2 regions of the Peribacillus sp. 05N428 genome follow, and region 1 is predicted to be linked to the other one. Evidence: riboswitches for the same ligand, from Rfam matches in the RefSeq annotation. Region 1 holds a riboswitch; the other holds the start of a gene.

The links. Region 1 has a riboswitch for glycine ahead of gcvT (glycine cleavage system aminomethyltransferase GcvT). Riboswitches for the same ligand answer to the same signal wherever they lie in the genome.
Region 2: linked by a shared signal. The riboswitch ahead of AC1DIV_RS11390 (amino acid permease) and the one ahead of gcvT (glycine cleavage system aminomethyltransferase GcvT) in region 1 are both predicted to bind glycine.

The regions. Positions count from the first base shown of each region.
Region 1 is NZ_JBFTMS010000004.1:233,749-238,840, forward strand. Features, by position in the region: gene AC1DIV_RS06175 (YqhG family protein) at 1-82, opposite strand, end outside; gene AC1DIV_RS06180 (DEAD/DEAH box helicase) at 60-1,748, opposite strand; glycine riboswitch at 2,124-2,211, shown strand; glycine riboswitch at 2,215-2,300, shown strand; gene gcvT (glycine cleavage system aminomethyltransferase GcvT) at 2,441-3,547, shown strand; gene gcvPA (aminomethyl-transferring glycine dehydrogenase subunit GcvPA) at 3,565-4,911, shown strand; gene gcvPB (aminomethyl-transferring glycine dehydrogenase subunit GcvPB) at 4,904-5,092, shown strand, end outside.
Region 2 is NZ_JBFTMS010000009.1:106,659-111,750, reverse strand. Features, by position in the region: gene AC1DIV_RS11410 (BBE domain-containing protein) at 96-170, opposite strand; gene AC1DIV_RS11405 (hypothetical protein) at 359-496, opposite strand; gene AC1DIV_RS11400 (hypothetical protein) at 577-789, opposite strand; gene AC1DIV_RS11395 (amino acid permease) at 854-2,242, opposite strand; glycine riboswitch at 2,736-2,814, shown strand; gene AC1DIV_RS11390 (amino acid permease) at 3,023-4,366, shown strand; gene AC1DIV_RS11385 (DUF3311 domain-containing protein) at 4,639-4,839, shown strand; gene AC1DIV_RS11380 (sodium:solute symporter family protein) at 4,836-5,092, shown strand, end outside.

The sequences.
Region 1 (5,092 bases):
GTGTTGGTGCATTATCCAGTATTTCACAATCGTTGGCTTTAAAGAAAGTGATTAAAAAATCATGAATTTCCCGTTGCTGCATGAACCTCACCTTCCTTCATTGATTGAGCGAATTGGATCAATGATGAAAAATTATCCATCTTGATTTTCATTTCGCCCTCTGTTTTGGACTCGCCGACTACATCAATTAAATATTCTTCAATGTTGTTAATATCCAGTTTGGTTAGAATATCATCCAATTCACCGATTACTTTTTCAAATAAATTTATTTTTTCGTATAGTAACTTCAGTATATGTTCTTCAACTGTATTTTTCGTGGCAAAGTTATAAATCATCACATCTTCTTCCTGACCAAGGCGGTGGATCCGTCCAATTCTCTGTTCAAGCCTCATTGGGTTCCATGGCAGGTCAAAATTAATCAAGTGATGGCAAAACTGAAGGTTTATCCCTTCCCCGCCAGCTTCTGTTGCGATTAATACCTGAATATTCTTTTGGAATAATTCTCGCATCCAGTCTTTCTTTCCGCGCTTAAAACCGCCCCGGAAAGGAACAGAAGAAATTCCATTCTGCTGTAGGTACCATTGGAGATATAGTTGAGTCGCCCTATATTCCGTAAAGATAATTACTTTGTCATCAATTTTCTTGATCAGTTCCAAAGCTTTTTCAGCCTTTGAGTTCTGGACCGTTTCATTCACTTTAGTAAATAAATCATCAAGCTTTGCCAAAAAATCAGGGGAAGGCTGATCGTATTTATCTCTCATATTCTTTAATGTATAAAAGACAGCCTCTCTGCTGCTGCATGCTTCCCTTTGGAGAGTGAGAGCCGAAAAGGCGCTTCCTTTTGATCCATCCGAAATTGGCTTGAATTTGGAAACAGCATCATACAATGCTTGTTCCGTTGGAGAAAATTCAATGGTGATGGTTTCCACATGCCGTTTTGTCCATTCAATGCCAGTATCGGCCCGCCGGTTTCGAATCATGACAGTGTTGACCAGTTCCTTTAGGTGTTCATCTTCAGTTATGTTCCGGCCTTTCCCTTTATACTTTTCCGAAAAGAGTGAGGCATTTCCCAAGTGGCCCGGTTTCAATAACGAAACGAGGTGGAATATCTCCTCGACTTTATTTTGAATCGGAGTGGCTGTCAGGAGTAAACAAAATTTCTTTTTCAGATTTTGGACGAATTCATAGTTCTTCGTCTTATTATTTTTAAGTTTATGAGCTTCATCAATAATGATGAAATCATATTCCTGAGTAAAGATGATATCTCGATGTGGAGCGCGTTTCGCTGTATCAATGGATGAAATGACCACATCACAGGAGTCCCAGACATAACTTTTTCTCTGAACGACTGCCGGAATATGAAACTTGGTATTCAATTCAAATGCCCATTGTGTGACAAGGGAAGCCGGAACAAGGATCAATACTTTTTTTACAAGTCCCCTAATCATATACTCTTTTAGGATCAAGCCTGCTTCAATTGTTTTTCCCAGCCCTACCTCATCAGCCAAAATAGCTTTTCCATTCATCTTTTCCACTACTTGCTTCGCCGCTTCCAATTGATGGGGAAGCGGGGTTAACTGAGGAAGGTGCTTGGGCGCCTGTAAACCTTCAAAATCAGGGATGATAAGATTTTCCTCCATTTGAACCGCCAACTTATAAAGTTCCCAATTTCCCCATGGACCGTCATTTTCCATCTTTTGCAGAAACTCGTCATTCCATTCAGAATTGAAGGATATATTGATTTTCATAGAAATAACTCCCTCTTAAATCATAATTTCCTTAATATAAGGTCAAAATCCGAACATTTCATATGTGAAGTAAGATAAATATTTCTCTTCAAAAGTTATTGCAGAGATAAGTTTCTTAGGGTAGGATATAAGTATATTTAGAAAATTCCAATTTCCAAACGCTGCAAAGAATGTTTGTACATCGATTTTGCAGTTCGCGTTTTCTTAGTATGGGCTATATGCTCCTAATTTATCCAAGATTACCGAGGAGATCAGTTAAACGGTTTCTGAAGTTTTAGGAGAATTGGCAGAGAATGCATTCCATTTATGTTCAAAGGTTTTACCGATGCTGGGGGCTTATTCGCTTCCTTTCAATGGTAGACCATTTATATGCGGGTGAAGATAAGGGGAGAGACTACGGATGTAGCGCCGAAGGAGCAAACTTAGCAGTGAATCTCTCAGGCAAAAGAACTCTTATTGGACGCAACTCTGGAGAGCGCCGCCCGTTATGGGACGCGGCCACCAAAGGGGAAAACCTATTACATAGGTAAACTTTCAGGTTTCAGGACAGAGAAAAAGCTCAAACGGGCTTTCTCTGTCCTTTTTTGTGCTTTTTTCACATCATGAATCAGGATGTATCTGATGCGTAATGACAAGAAGCTTTTGATAATGAAGCCAATTAATTTTTTAAAAAATCTGAAGGGGGTCATTTTTTGACCAATTTAAAAAGAACACCACTATTTGAGGTTTATCGTGAATACGGAGGTAAAACGATTGATTTTGGCGGCTGGGAACTTCCTGTCCAATTTTCGGGTATAAAGGATGAACATGAAGCCGTACGGACAAAAGCGGGGTTATTCGATGTTTCCCATATGGGGGAAGTCGATGTTAAGGGGCCTGGGAGCCTTTCCTTTTTACAGAAGATGCTGACCAATGATATATCAAAGCTGCAACAAGGCGGTGCCCAATATACCGCCATGTGTTATGAAAACGGAGGCACGGTTGATGATCTTATCGTGTATAAAAGGGCTGAGGACGACTATCTGCTCGTGGTCAATGCAGCGAATACAGAAAAAGATTTCAATTGGCTGCAAGCTAATTTAACGGAAGATGCCCAAATTACGAATGTATCCAGTGACTATACACAGCTGGCACTTCAAGGACCAGCTGCAGAGAAGATATTACAAAAACTATCAGGAAGTACTGACTTAAGTGAAATTGGATTTTTCAGGTTCAAGGATCATGTCATGATTAACGGTATCTCCACTCTGGTATCCCGTACTGGATACACTGGTGAAGATGGTTTTGAGATATATAGCGACAGTAAAAATGGCCCTGCCCTTTGGAAGGCGATTATGGATGCCGGTAAGGAAGAGGGGGTTCAGCCGATTGGTTTAGGTGCTCGTGATACCCTCCGTTTTGAAGCGAAACTGCCGCTGTATGGGCAGGAGCTTTCAGCGGACATCACCCCGATAGAAGCCGGGATTGGTTTTGCAGTAAAAGTGGATAAGGAAGTTGATTTTTTCGGGAAAGCCGTACTTGCTGAGCAAAAGGAGAAAGGGGCTCCCCGCAAGCTTGTGGGAATTGAAATGATTGACCGTGGCATTCCACGTCATGGGTATAAGGTCTACAGCGGTGATGAAGTCATTGGCGAGGTCACGACTGGTACCCAATCGCCAACATTGAAGAAAAACGTTGGATTGGTACTTATCGATAAGGAATTTTCGGTTCTGGATGCGGAGGTCGAAGTGGAAATCCGTTCCAAACGTTTGAAAGCCGTTATAATACAAACACCTTTTTATAAAAAACCACGTAAATAGAGGGGAATGGTCATTAGATGAAACATCGTTATTTACCCATGACAGAGCAAGATAAACAAGAAATGCTGGAAGCGATAGGGGTATCAACTGCTGAAGAACTTTTCAATGATATCCCTGAAAGCGTTCGTTTTCAAGGAGAATACGATATCAAGCCTGCTAAATCGGAACCTGCATTAATGAAAGAATTATCAAGGCTTGCTGCAAAGAATGCGGACCTTAAAAATTATGCTTCCTTCCTTGGTGCGGGTGTCTATGACCATTACGCCCCGGTCATCGTCGATCATGTTCTTTCCCGTTCTGAGTTTTATACGGCTTATACACCGTATCAGCCTGAAATTTCACAGGGCGAGCTTCAAGCAATCTTTGAATATCAAACGATGATATGTGAATTGACGGGCATGGATGTGGCTAACTCCTCCATGTATGACGGCGGGACGGCGCTGGCTGAAGCAGCAATGCTTGCTTCAGGACAGACAAGGCGGAAGAAGATTCTCATTTCAGGAACCGTTCATCCTGAATCAAGAGAAGTTGTGAAGACATATGCGAAAGGGCAACGCGTGGAAGTGATCGAAATTCCCCATAAAGACGGTGTGACTGACTTAGCTGCTTTAAGTGAATTGGCGAATGATGACATTGCAGGAGTGATCGTGCAATATCCGAACTTTTTTGGCCGGATCGAGCCATTGAAAGAAATGGAAGAAATCATTCATGGCGTCAAGTCCATGTTTATCGTTTCCAGTAATCCGCTTGCATTGGGAGCTTTGACATCCCCTGGTGCACTCGGTGCAGATATCGTAACGGGGGATGCTCAGCCATTCGGCATTCCAGCGGCATTCGGTGGACCTCATTGTGGATATTTTGCGGTTACTAATAAATTTGTACGGAAAGTTCCGGGCAGACTCGTCGGTCAGACGGTTGATGAAAATGGAAAAAGAGGGTTTGTACTGACGCTTCAAGCTCGTGAACAGCACATTCGCCGTGACAAAGCCACATCCAACATATGTTCCAATCAAGCTTTGAATGCCTTGGCAGCTTCTGTTGCAATGACCGCGCTTGGGAAAAAGGGTGTCAAAGAAATGGCCGTGCAAAATATTCAAAAAGCACATTATGCGAAAAAAGCAATTATGGCAAAAGGGGTGGAAGTGATATTCGACGGTCCTTCGTTTAATGAATTTGTCATTAAACTGCCTGCTCCGTTTTCAGAAATCAATAAAAACCTTTTTGAAAAAGGGATGATCGGCGGCTTCGATTTAGGTACGGTTTATCCTGAATTGAAAGACCATATGCTGGTTGCGGTAACTGAACTAAGAACAAAAGAAGAAATTGATGCACTTGCGCAGGAATTGGGGGATCAACATGAATAATCAAGATCAATCACTCATTTTTGAAATCAGTACTTCCGGCCGGATCGGGTACAGTCTGCCAGAAATGGATGTTGCAACTATTCCGCTCGAAGAAATTCTTCCTGCCGACTACATCCGTGAAGAAGAGGCAAAGCTTCCTGAGGTGTCCGAACTGGATATCATGCGTCACTATACTGCACTT
Region 2 (5,092 bases), on a different contig from region 1:
CGATTAATTGATTCAAAACAAGAAGAAAGAGGCCTATATCCAAATTCAGGAATAGGCCTTTATATAACGAATGTTTTTGGTGAATCCAAGCTTTTTCAACCCCACTTATTTAATGGCGGTATGCTTTGTGGGAACTTAAACGCATTGTATGGATCATACCTCGTTTTCACTACTCGAAGCCGTTTAAAATTTCCTCCATATTAAGCAACTGGTCAATCTTTAATGGTGTAACGATACGCCCGGTAAGCTTTGTTCTTTCCAAAAGATAGCCCCTTCCTCGGGCAACATCCTATGAAAAAATCTGGCAAGAAGACATATTCCTAAGCTTATTGATTCATTCCCCCTGCTGGCCCCCTTGTTACGGGGGCAAATTAGCTACACTCGTGAGTTTCGCTGTTTTACTCGTGAATTCAACGACTTTACCCGTGAGTTTCGCTGTTTTACTCGTGAATTCAACGTCTTCTCGTGAGTTTTGCTGTTTTACTCGTGAATTCAACGACTTTACTCGCGAATTTCGCTGTTTTACTCGTGAATTCAACGACTTTACTCGTGAGTTTCGCTGTTTTACTCGTGAATTCAACTTCTTCTCGTGAGTTTTGCTGTTTTACTCGTGAATTCAACGACTTTACTCGCGAATTTCGCTGTTTTACTCGTGAATTCAACGACTTTACTCGTGAGTTTCGCTGTTTTACTCGTGAATCCAACGACTTTACTCGTGAGTTTCGCTGTTTTACTCGTGAATCCAACGACTTTACTCGTGAGTTTCGCTGTTTTACTCGTGAATTCCACAATTGATCTACAAGGACAAAAAAGGCCCTTCTCGAATTAGAGAAGGGCTTTCTAATAGAATTTCTTATCCTGAAATCTCATCATCGGATTTAACGTCCAATGGTGTTCGTTTATCCATTTTCAGCATGTAATAACTTGCTATTACCAAGGCTAGGAAAACGATCCCGACAACCAAGGAAATCCTTGTACTAGGATTGATCCACATACCTACCAGCACCATCAGTAAAAAGGCTATTGTCGCATAGTTACTGTAAGGGGCCAACGGCATTTTGAACGGATGTTTCTCCATTTCAGCGGCATTTACCTTTCTGAATTTAAGCTCACTGATCAGTAAGACAAACCATGGAATCATCCCAGGTAAAACACTCGCACTGTACACATAAAGGAATACTTGCGGCGGTGCAAGATAGTTCAGGATAACTCCGATGCCCAATCCTAAAAGTACAGCGATCGTACAATATGCCGGCACTCCATTTTTAGATACTTTAGCAAAGATTTTCGGAGCTTGGCCATTCAATGCCAGTGTGTAAAGCATACGCCCTGCACTGAAAATACCACTGTTGCATCCAGACATTGCCGCAGTGATTACGACAAAATTGATGATGCCTGCTGCTGCTGTGATACCTATTTTAGCAAAGGTTGAAACGAATGGGCTGCCTAAGTCATCCAGTTGATCCCAAGGGAAGACTGTCACGATGACGAATATGGCACCAATATAGAAAATTAATATGCGCCATATGATTGATTGGATCGCTTTTGTTACGGTCTTCGTTGGGTCTTTCGCTTCTCCGGCTGTGATGCCGATAAGCTCAACGCCTTGATAGGAAGCCACGACAAGCGAAAGCGCAAAGAAGAATCCTGTCCAGCCTCCCGTAAAGAAGCCGCCATTTTCCCAAAGATTCGATAATCCAATCGCATCCCCGCCATTCCCTATTCCAAAGAAGATAAGGCCTAGGCCGGCAACGATCATCAATATAATCGTTATGATTTTTATAAGTGCAAACCAGAATTCAAATTCCCCGAAGGATTTAACGGAAATGAGGTTGGCCGCTCCCAAGATGAACATGGCGACCACACCTGGTATCCAGGCCGGTAACTCCGGGAACCAATATTGCATATACAAGCCAACCGCAATGATTTCGGACATTCCGACGATTACCCATTGAAACCAATTGCTCCAAGCAGTCATATAACCTGCCAAAGGATGTATATAGCTGCTCGCAAAGGTTGCAAAAGAACCTGTAGTCGGTTCTAAATAAAGCATCTCACCCATGGAACGCATGATGAAAAATATAAAAATACCTGCGATGGCATAAGCAAGCATTACAGAGGGCCCTGTCCATTTGATCGTGCTCGCCGATCCCATGAATAACCCGACACCGATGGTTCCGCCCAAAGCTATCATTTGAATGTGACGTGATTCCAGCCCTCTCTTTAATTCCTTGTTCGACATGTTTAACTCCCCCAGATGCAATATCGGTAATGCTTTTCTATCCTTACCACGAACTTATTAATTATTGCGGTTAGAAATGCTCTATCGAAAAAATATCAATAACACTTCATTTATGTTTTCTTATCTTATAATAGTAAATATTCTGTAAAAATACAATTGTATTTTTGAAATAAACAGTTGCCAAATATATCTTGGCAATTTTCCTAATCGAAAAATATCATTTTTAAAAAATGATGATCAATATTTCATAATAGTGATCATCCAAAAAAATAAATTTTTCAAGTACCTTTATAAAAATTAAGACCACTATTAAACTACAGATAATGCCTGTTTCCTTTCAAAAAAATTGTTGACCTACCGAAAAATAGATGATAGAATTCCAATATTATTTTATAAGCATAATGAATGATCAAGCAGTGGAAAATTATACTGACTGACTTTCTTCACAACCGCATAAAAGCAAGCGATGAATGCTATGGATGACACTATAGCAGGAGCAGCTTCTGGAGAGACTGTACAAGATGCAGCGCCGAAGGATTCACAATCTCAGGCAAAAGGACAGAAGAGTAACGAATGATAAAATTGTTATTCTGAACCCTTTAAGAGATTGGTATTATCCAATCTCTTTTTTTATTGTCCATTTTGTGGTTGGACTAAAAACAACAGCTTTAAAACCAATGGGAAAGGCAAAGCTGGACGAAAAAATTACGTCCCTCTCTCCAAGACCATGCAGGTAAACTCATTCACTACCAAGACTATAAAAAGACGGGGGCGTAAGAATTGGCAAAACAAGAATTAAAAAGAGATTTAAAAAATAGACATGTACAACTGATCGCAATAGGAGGAACCATTGGCACCGGATTATTTTTAGGTTCCGGAAAAGCCATACAATTGGCAGGACCTTCTATATTATTTTCTTATCTGATAATAGGGATTGCCTTGTTTTTTGTGATGAGGGCACTAGGGGAATTGCTCTTATCCAATGCAGGATATACATCATTCACTGAATTTGCAACCGAATATGTCGGTCCATGGGCCGGCTTCGTGACAGGGTGGACATATTGGTTCTGTTGGATCATGACCGCAATGGCCGATATCATAGCTGTCGGCGTCTATATGCAATATTGGTTCGATATCCCTCAATGGATTCCGGCTCTAATATGCCTAGTCATTCTGTTAGGATTGAACCTTTTGACCGTTAAGTTATTTGGTGAATTGGAATTCTGGTTTGCCATCATTAAAGTAATCACGATCATCGCCTTAATCGTCGTGGGTATCATCCTTTTGATCATCGGCTTCAATACCAATAGCGGAACGGTTTCCCTAACGAACCTATGGAATCATGGGGGCATGTTCCCTAATGGCATTTCTGGATTCCTATTATCTTTACAGCTGGTCGTCTTCTCATTTGTCGGTGTCGAATTGGTCGGGGTTTCTGCAGCAGAAACGGCAAACCCGAGAAAGAACATTCCATCTGCCATCAATAAAATCCCTGTCCGGATTTTACTTTTCTATGTTGGTGCACTATTCGTCATTCTCTGCGTCAACCCATGGACACAACTGGATGCCACGAGCAGCCCATTTGTAGAGGTCTTTGCGTTAATCGGCATTCCTGTCGCTGCAGGGATCATCAACTTCGTCGTTTTGACATCCGCTGCTTCTGCATGCAACAGCGGTTTATTTTCAACGAGCCGAATACTTTATACGTTAAGCAGGAATGGCGAAGCCCCTGCTAAACTGGAAAAATTAAATAAACAGGCTGTTCCGAGCAATGCCTTATTAACATCCACAATCGTTGTATCAATAGGGGCATTATTAAGCAAACTGATACCTGAACAGGCATTTACCGTCGTGACGACCATCAGTGCCATCTGTTTCATATGGGTATGGAGCATTATCTTGATTTCCCATATCAAATATTCGAAAACAAGGCCTGACCTAAGAGCAAAATCGACTTTCAAGACTCCTTTTACACCCTTTGTCAATTACGCCATATTAGGATTATTCCTGTTCATCCTTATTGTTATGCTATTCGCTGAAGCTACACGACTATCACTGCTCTTGACCCCAATCTGGTTCATACTTTTGGTAATACTATATAACTCTAGGAAAAAATATAGCTAAAGGAAATAAAGCCTTGAACTCACTATGAATTCAAGGCTTTATCTGTTTTATGAACTATCATTGTTCGGCTGTCTGCGCACTGCTGCTAAAATATATCAGGCAACTGCATTAAATTTTATATCAAAATAGTGTAAGCTAATATATATTATCGGACCTTTTCGGTCAGGTATGAATTTTCCATCCGGTTCGGTTCACACATCCATCAGTGGCATTGAAGAATAAACCCCCATTGGTGGGCGTTTCACTTTATTTAAAACGGAGGGGGTTGTTTAATGAAGATTATATATATTCTTACACTAGTTCCTTTTATAGGCATACTGGGATTTCTACCTTTTGTTAATAAAATAGAACCATATGTATTAGGGATGCCTTTCAATATGTTCTGGATGGCTATGTGGGTGGTCCTTACCTCTGCCATACTCGGCATCATGTATAAGCTGGATCCCAGGAATCGGGAAGGTGACCAGGAATGAATATTGCTCTCTTAATCATTTTAGCATTTTTACTTCTATCGATATTTTTAGGAATACGCTCTTCAAAAGGAAAAGATATGGACTTGGAACAATGGACGGTGGGCGGACGCGGTTTTGGTGCGATATTCGTCTTTCTGCTGATGGCTGGGGAAATCTATACGACCTTCTCCTTCCTTGGCGGCAGCGGCTGGGCTTATGGCAAGGGCGCACCCGCTCTATATGTTCTAATTTACATTACTTTGTCTTACGTATT